DNA from 2 places in the Rhizobium sp. 3T7 genome. Region 2 is predicted to be linked to the other one. Evidence: riboswitches for the same ligand, from Rfam matches in the RefSeq annotation. Region 2 holds a riboswitch; the other holds the start of a gene.
What was found. Region 2 has a riboswitch for FMN ahead of ribB (3,4-dihydroxy-2-butanone-4-phosphate synthase). Riboswitches for the same ligand answer to the same signal wherever they lie in the genome.
Positions count from the first base shown of each region.

Region 1: linked by a shared signal. The riboswitch ahead of K9B32_RS09705 (DMT family transporter) and the one ahead of ribB (3,4-dihydroxy-2-butanone-4-phosphate synthase) in region 2 are both predicted to bind FMN.

Region 1 covers NZ_JAIQXS010000005.1:115,087-119,297, forward strand. Annotated here, with positions in the region: gene lon (endopeptidase La) at 1-1,327, shown strand, start outside; gene hupB (DNA-binding protein HupB) at 1,535-1,810, shown strand; FMN riboswitch at 1,934-2,082, shown strand; gene K9B32_RS09705 (DMT family transporter) at 2,164-3,063, shown strand; gene K9B32_RS09710 (esterase-like activity of phytase family protein) at 3,136-4,211, shown strand, end outside.
Region 2 covers NZ_JAIQXS010000007.1:18,934-23,144, reverse strand. Annotated here, with positions in the region: gene K9B32_RS12210 (GAF domain-containing protein) at 1-595, shown strand, start outside; gene ribB (3,4-dihydroxy-2-butanone-4-phosphate synthase) at 881-1,507, opposite strand; FMN riboswitch at 1,626-1,770, opposite strand; gene K9B32_RS12200 (glucose 1-dehydrogenase) at 1,876-2,658, opposite strand; gene tpiA (triose-phosphate isomerase) at 2,727-3,464, opposite strand; gene K9B32_RS12190 (SDR family oxidoreductase) at 3,469-4,211, opposite strand, start outside.

The DNA.
Region 1 (4,211 bases), on a different contig from region 2:
GACCTCGCTCGCCCAGTCGATCGCCAAGGCGACTGGCCGTGAGTATGTCCGCATGGCGCTCGGCGGCGTTCGGGACGAAGCTGAAATCCGCGGTCACCGCCGCACCTACATCGGTTCGATGCCCGGCAAGGTCATCCAGTCGATGAAGAAGGCGAAGAAGTCCAATCCGCTCTTCCTGCTCGACGAGATCGACAAGATGGGTCAGGATTTCCGCGGCGATCCGTCGTCTGCTCTGCTCGAGGTGCTGGATCCGGCTCAGAACTCGACCTTCATGGATCACTACCTGGAGGTCGAATACGACCTGTCGGACGTGATGTTCATCACGACGGCGAACACGCTGAACATTCCGGCGCCCTTGATGGACCGCATGGAAGTCATCCGCATCGCCGGCTACACCGAAGACGAAAAGCGTGAGATCGCCAAGCGGCACCTGCTGCCGAAGGCCATCAAGGAGCATGCTCTGCAGCCGAATGAATTCTCGGTCAGCGACGATGCCCTGATGGCGATCAGCCAGCAGTACACCCGCGAAGCCGGTGTTCGTAACTTCGAACGCGAATTGATGAAGCTCGCCCGCAAGGCGGTGACCGAGATCATCAAGGGCAAGACGAAGTCCGTTCATGTGACGGCCGAAAACATTGACGACTATCTGGGCGTTCCGCGCTTCCGCCACGGCGAAGCAGAACGCGAAGATCAGGTCGGCGTGGTCACCGGTCTGGCCTGGACGGAAGTCGGCGGCGAACTGCTGACGATCGAAGGCGTCATGATGCCGGGCAAGGGTCGGATGACCGTGACCGGCAACCTGAAGGAAGTCATGAAGGAGTCGATCTCCGCAGCGGCATCTTACGTCCGCTCGCGCGCTGTCGATTTCGGCATCGAGCCGCCGCGCTTCGATAAGAGCGACATCCACGTGCACGTGCCGGAAGGTGCGACGCCGAAGGATGGTCCGTCGGCCGGTGTCGCCATGGCGACCGCGATCGTCTCGATCATGACCGGTATCCCGGTCGACAAGAACGTCGCGATGACCGGTGAAATCACCCTTCGCGGCCGGGTGCTGCCGATCGGCGGCCTGAAGGAAAAGCTGCTCGCAGCGCTTCGCGGTGGCATCAAGAAGGTGCTGATCCCGGAAGAAAACGCCAAGGATCTGGCGGAGATTCCGGACAACGTGAAGAACAACATGGAGATCATCCCGGTGTCCCGCATGGGCGAGGTGATCAAGCATGCGCTGGTCCGCAGACCCGAAGCGATCGAGTGGGATGGCACGGTGGAAACACCGGTCATTGCAACGGTCGAAGGGCTCGACGAAACGGGTGCAACCATAGCTCACTGAGCTTTGTTTGCCACATTCGTGCCCAATTGCTTAAAAACCCTGAAAAGGCTGGCGTTTTCGCCAGCCTTTTTTTGTGAAATCGACGCGCAGACTCTTGCATTTCCTTGATTTGCAGGGTCTTTGGGGTGCGGCGGGCCTGATGAACTCTATTCTGAGCCTAGCTTATAAATTTGAGTCGTTTCGAACCATTTAGAAAGGGGTGGAAACATGAACAAGAATGAACTCGTGTCCGCAGTTGCTGAAAAGGCAGGACTCTCGAAGACCGATGCTGCTTCCGCAGTCGACGCTGTTTTCGAAGTTGTCCAGGCTGAACTGAAGGGCAAGGGCGACGTTCGCCTCGCTGGTTTCGGTAGCTTCACCGTTTCCCATCGCGCTGCCACGAAGGGCCGCAACCCGTCCACGGGCGCAGAAGTCGATATTCCGGCTCGCAACGTGCCGAAGTTCACGCCCGGCAAGGGCCTGAAGGACGCCGTTAACGGCTGATATGAATTTGCTTGGCGGTCGGGCAACGAGACCGGCGGTGCAAGTTTCGAAGGGTTCGGCCACGGCCGGACCCTTTTTGCATCTCGCGGACTTGTCGGCACGCGAGGTATGTCTTACGGAAAATACTGTTCTCAGGGCGGGGTGAAAGTCCCCACCGGCGGTAAGGGCCTCGGCTCAAGCCCGCGAGCGCCTTTCGGCCGGTGCCAAAAGGGTCAGCAGATCCGGTGCAATTCCGGAGCCGACGGTTACAGTCCGGATGAAAGAGAATGAGCGGAGCGGGCGAGGGCGAATTCTGTCCTGGCTGCGGTATCGCGCTCATGCGTCCTGATTTGTGTTGGTTTCGGAAAGAAAACATGAATCAGACTTCCCCTACATTTTCTGCTTCGCGAGCAATGATCGGCGCTGCCTGGATGGTCGCTGCAGGCATCGCCTTCTCGATCCTCAATGTCGTCACGCAATGGCTGACGATGAAGCTCGCCTTCCCCTCCGCCTCCGCAGCCTTCTGGCAATATGCCTTTGCGCTGGTCTTCTCGTTGCCCTTTCTCCGGCGCGTCGGCTTTGGAGCAATGCGAACGCGCTATCCTTGGCGTCATGTCGTGCGTGTCGCCTTGGCAGCCTTCGGTGTGATGACCTGGGTCGCAGGGCTTGCGTCCGTGCCGATCTGGCAGGCGATCGCCCTGGTAATGACTTCGCCATTCTTCATCATCATGGGCGCACGCATCTTCCTTGGTGAATACATCGGCCTCGCACGGTGGGTGGCGACTGGCACCGGCTTCGTCGGAGCGATGATCATCCTGCAGCCCTGGTCGGACAGCTTCAGTTGGGCGGCGCTCCTTCCAATCCTCTCGGCGCTTCTCTGGGGCGCCTCATCGCTGATCACCAAGAGCCTTACCGGGGTCGAACGGCCGGAAACCATCACCGTCTGGCTGCTGGCCCTCCTGACGCCCATCAACGGCGGATTGGCGGTCGCCGCGGGCTTCAGCATCCCTTCCGGTATGACGCTCCTGCTTTTCGTTGCGGCAGGCCTCCTCACCGTGATGGCCCAGTATTTCTTGACACTTGCCTATTCAACGGCCGATGCCACCTACATCCAGCCCTTCGACGATCTCAAGCTGCCGCTCAATGTTTTCGCCGGCTGGTTGGTCTTTGGCTATGCGCCGACCGGCTATTTGTGGTTGGGGGCGATGCTGATCCTTGGTGCATCGCTCTTCATCATGAGGAACGAAATGAAGAAGGAACGGGAGACCGGCTAGCGCAGTCAGAAATATGACAGCAGTGTCATTCCGATGTCATGCCTATCCCGCAAAACCCCTTTGTTTGAATTCATGGGGGATTTCATGACAACTCTATCGCGCAAGACAGTGCTCGTTGCGGCGCTTCTGACGACGGCCGCGTTTCCGGCCGCCGCAGAGCCCGTTTTCAACCGCATCGCAACTTTTCCGGTGGCATCCAATCTGCCCGAGGGAAAAGACAAGCTTTCGGCCACTTCGGCGGAAATAATCACGGCCACCGACGACGGCATGACGCTGATCTATAGCGATAGCCCGCTCGGTGCGATCGGATTTGTCGATATCTCAGACGCCAAGGCGCCGAAGGCCGGGGGCGCGCTGATGATGGACGGCGAGCCGACCTCCGTGGCGTCCGCCGCCGGCAAGGCGCTGGTGGCCGTCAATACGTCACAGAGCAAGGCGAAGCCCTCGGGGCGCCTCGCGATCGTCGACGTTGCAACCAAGAAGATCGAGAGCACCTGCGATCTCGGCGGCCAGCCGGATTCGGTCGCACTCAACAAGGAAAAGACGCTCGGCGCGATCGCGATCGAAAACGAGCGTGAGGAAGAGGTGAACGACGGCAAGATTCCACAGATACCGGCAGGCGACCTCGCCGTGTTCCAAGTCAAGAACGGCACGGTCGACTGCAGCTCGATCAAGCACGTCACGCTGACGGGCCTTGCGGGCATTGCGCCCGAAGATCCGGAACCGGAATTCGTCTCGTTCAACGACCAGAACGAGATTGCCCTGACCCTTCAGGAAAACAACGAAATCGTCATCATTGACGCGGCAACTGCAACGGTGAAGACGCACTTCTCCGCTGGCAGTGTCGATCTGGCCGGCATCGATACCAAACGCGATGGCGCCCTGAAGTTCACCGGCGAACTCAAGGGCATCCCCCGTGAGCCTGACGCGGTGAAGTGGCTCGATAATAACCGCCTGGTTGTTGCCAACGAAGGCGACTATCAAGGCGGCTCGCGCGGTTTCACGATTTTCGAAAAGACCGGCAAGGTGCTCTACGAATCCGGTGCTTCCTTCGAACGTGCCGTCGCCAATATCGGCCACTATCCGGACAAGCGTTCGTCCGCCAAGGGCGTCGAGCCGGAAGGTCTGGAAGTGGCGACGATCGAAGG
Region 2 (4,211 bases):
CGCTCTCAGCGAGAACCGCACCCGCTCGATCCCGCTCCCAGGCATGCCGGATGCGATGAGCCAGATTGCCGTGCCGCTTGTCGCCGGAGGCACGGTTCGCGGCGTTCTCTTTCTCGAAAGCCGGGAACGGCGGGCTTTCACCGCCGAGGACGAGGTCGCGCTTTCCATCGTCGCCAGACAAGCGGCGGTGGCTCTGGCGCTGGGCGAAAAGCTCTCACTGGAGACCGGCTCTCACCGAGTCGCTCCGGCCGAACACTCGGCTTCGGAACAGATCATTCGGGTCGTTCATCACAGCTTTGACGACAGCGTTTTCGTCGACGGCGACTATGTTATCAAGGGAATCGCGGGCCGGCTTCTTGTCTCCATGCTCGAACAGCATCTGGCAAACGGCACGCTCGAATTCACCAACCGCGAGATCCGGCTCGATGCGGCACTGAAGCTGCCGGAGTTCAAGGACAACCTGGAAACGAGGCTGCTTCTTCTGCGTCGCCGATTGGACGAAAAGCAGCTTCCGATACGGCTGGTTCGCCTCGGCCGCGGCCGGATAGGCATCCGCATAGAGGGCCGGTTGCGGCTGCGCAAGGATATGGCATAGAAGGACGTGAAAAACCGGACGATCCGACGCTCAACGGGCGAAGATCGATAAGCAACTGCAAAAGTTTGCAGATAGAATCTTTATGTGCTGCCCTACCGAAATCGCTGGTCTTGGCCTTAGGACGTTCGCGACATCCTTCACGTTTGCGTCAGGCTATATTGCCAGACCGGAAACAAGCTTACTCGACCGCGAACGTTGTGTTGGTGGCGCTAGAAAAACGACCGCCCTCCGGGGCGCCACCATGCTGAGGCCACGAGTACCAGCTGGCACTCCGAGCAGGGTCGATCAGGCTGCCTTGACGGGTAGGCTCTCCGCCCTGTATGCGATGAGGTCTTCGATCGTAATCAGATGAAGACCGTGCCGTTCGGCAAACGCTTCAAGCTCTGGCAACCGAGCCATTGTTCCGTCGTCGTTGGCAACCTCGCAAATCACACCTGATGGAAACAGCCCAGCAAGCCTTGCAAGGTCAACGGCCGCTTCCGTGTGCCCAGGGCGGGAAAGTACGCCATGCGGATGGGCTCTAAGCGGGAAGATATGCCCCGGCCGTGCAAAATCCTCTGGACGTGAGCCGTCCGTGACAAGAGCTCGCACGGTTGCAGCTCGATCGGCAGCGGATATGCCTGTCGTCGTTTCAGGGATGTAGTCCACCGAGACGGTGAATGCGGTCTTGAGAACTTCGGTATTGCGCGGCACCATCAATGGAATGTCGAGTGCATCGAGTCTCTCGCCTTCCATCGCGACGCAGATAAGGCCGCGGGCGTAGTTCATCATGAACGCGATCGATTCCGGCGTAACTGCTTGCGAAGCGATCACCAAATCGCCTTCATTTTCCCGGTCGCGATCATCGACGACGACCACGATCTCGCCACGTGCAATTGCGGCCACCGCTTCGTCGATCTTGGAAATTGCCATCTTCTTCTTGCCTTTCAAGGGTTAGCCGCTTTTGGCGGCGAGCATGGCCTGTTAGAGCCACCGTTTTTCCCTTGGGCGAACAAGCATCGGAAACGCCGCTCATCACGCGGTTCCGCTGCGTTGCTCTCTTCCATCCGGACTATGACCGTCGGCTCCGGCATCTCACCGGATCTGCTGACCCTTCGCTTCAGCGAAGGCGCTCGCGGGCTCCGAGTTGCCTCGATACCGCCGGTGGGGATTTTCGCCCCGCCCTGAGAACGTTTTTAACATAAGCAATCGATGCCTGGTTCTGCAAGAGGCTTCCAGCAGTTCAACCATCGGGAACCGGTTCTCCTGGTGAACGCACCGTTCCCCATTGTCGAATGACGTTACGACATGATCAAACCGCCATCGACATTGATGGTTTGGCCGGTGATGTAGGCGGCGTCGTCGCTAGCAAGGAAGGTGACCAGACCGGCGACGTCCTCGCCGGATCCGGCCCGCTTCATCGGAATACCTTCGACCCACTCCTTCATCAGCTCCCCAGGGCCATAGTTGCCCAGGAGCTTGCCCCACGCCTGGTCGTTATAGGCCCACATGTCAGTCTCGATGATGCCAGGGCAGAACGCGTTGACGGTGATACTTTCGGTCGCGACTTCCTTTGCAAGGCTCTGGGTAATACCGACGACGCCCATCTTCGATGCGGCGTAGTGTGGCGTATAGATGAAGCCGTCGCGCGCTTGACCGGAGGCGGTGTTGATGATGCGGCCGCCGCGTCCATGCTTGCGCATACGCAGAATTGCTTCTTGTGCGCACAAGAATACGCCCTTTGTGTTGACCGCCATGACTTTGTCCCACTCGCCTTCCGTCATGTCCTCGATGCGGGCGATGGTGATGACCCCGGCGTTCTGGATCGACACGTCGACGGTACCGAAAGCCTTCTCCGCCGCATCATAGAGTGCCTTTACGCTGGTCTTGTCAGTGACGTCGCCAACGAAGGAAATGGCATTGCCGCCCTCCACCTTGATCTGCTCGGCGACTGCATGGACCGTCTCTTCATTGGCGCAGACCACTAGGTTGGCCCCTTCCCTTGCGAAGCGCTTGGCGATCCCCGCGCCGATGCCGCGGCTGCCTCCGGTGATGACGACGGTCTTGTTTTCGAAGCGTTTCATAGTTTCTTCCTTTCACGGTGCCTGATATCGGGCGGCCGCAAAGCAACCCAAGCGCGTCGTGCCCCTTTTCAAGCGGCTGCAGAAATGATCCCGGCGAACTCTACCGCCTTCAGCGATGCGCCTCCAACCAAGGCTCCATCCACATTTGTCGCCCCGAAGATGTCGGCGGCATTCGAGGCCTTCACGGAGCCACCGTAAAGAATCCTCACCCTGCGCCCGTCTTCGCCAAGCCGTTCTTCGAGCGTTTGTCTTATCGAAGAATGGATCTCCTCGATCTGATCTATGGTCGGGACCAGACCAGTTCCGATAGCCCAGACCGGTTCGTATGCGATGGCCACGTTCGAACTGGTGGCACCCGCTGGAATTGAACCGCGTAGCTGTCCACCGACGACTTCGATCACCTTGCCGTCATCGCGTTCAGCGCGGGTCTCGCCCACGCAAATGATTGCGGTCAGTCCCGCCTCATGAGCGGCGGCGACCTTGGTCGAAACGACGGCATCGCTCTCGTTATGGAATACGCGACGTTCGGAATGACCGAGAATGACGAAGCGCGCACCCGCCTCGACGAGCATTTGCGCTGATACGTCTCCGGTGTAGGCGCCTGATATCTGCGGATGGCAGTCCTGGGCGCCAATAATGACGACAGAATCCTTTGCGCGTTCGGCGGCCTTTTCTAACAGCGTGAAGGGCGGGCAGACGACGATATCGCACGTCGCCTCGCCCGTTAGCCCCTTCAGCGCCTCGATCTCAGCCAGGGAGGAAGCGAGACCGTTCATTTTCCAGTTGCCGGCAATCAGCTTTCTCATCGCATCACCAGCAGCAGAAACCGCCGTCGACAAGCAGATCAACGCCCGTCACAAAGCTTGCCGCATTCGACAGCAGGAACACGGCCGGACCGACCATTTCGTCGACCGTTGCCATGCGCTGCATTGGCGTCTGCTCTTCGAAGAGCTTGGTCTGATGGATCATCTCCGGACGCGTGTTCATCGGCGTCGCGGTGTATCCGGGCGAGATAGTGTTGACGCGGATGCCGCGGTCGACCCATTCCATCGCCAAGGATTTCGACATGTGGATCACGCCGGCCTTGGAGGCGTTGTAATGCGCCTGGCTCAGTCCCCGATTGACGATCACGCCGGACATGGAAGCGATGTTGACGATGGAGCCGCGCCCGTTTTTCAACATAGCGCGAGCCTCGGCCTGGCAGGAAAGGAAGACTCCTTTCAGGTTGATGTCCATCAACGCCTGATACTGGTCCTCCTCCATCTCCTCTGCCGGGTTGGCGTTGGCAATGCCCGCGGCGTTAACGGCAAGTGTCAGCGCGCCTAGCTTGGCCTCCGTGCGAGCCACCGCGTCTCCCAGGGAAGACTTGCTGGTGACGTCAGCTGCGATCTCGATAGAACGACGGCCGGCGGCCTGGATGTGCTTGGCGGTTGTGGCCAATCCGTCGTCGGTGCGACGGTCGAGCAGTGCGACGTCGGCGCCGCACTGTGCTAGGCCGATGGCAATACGCTGCCCAATCCCGCTCCCAGCGCCGGTCACGATGGCAACCTGGC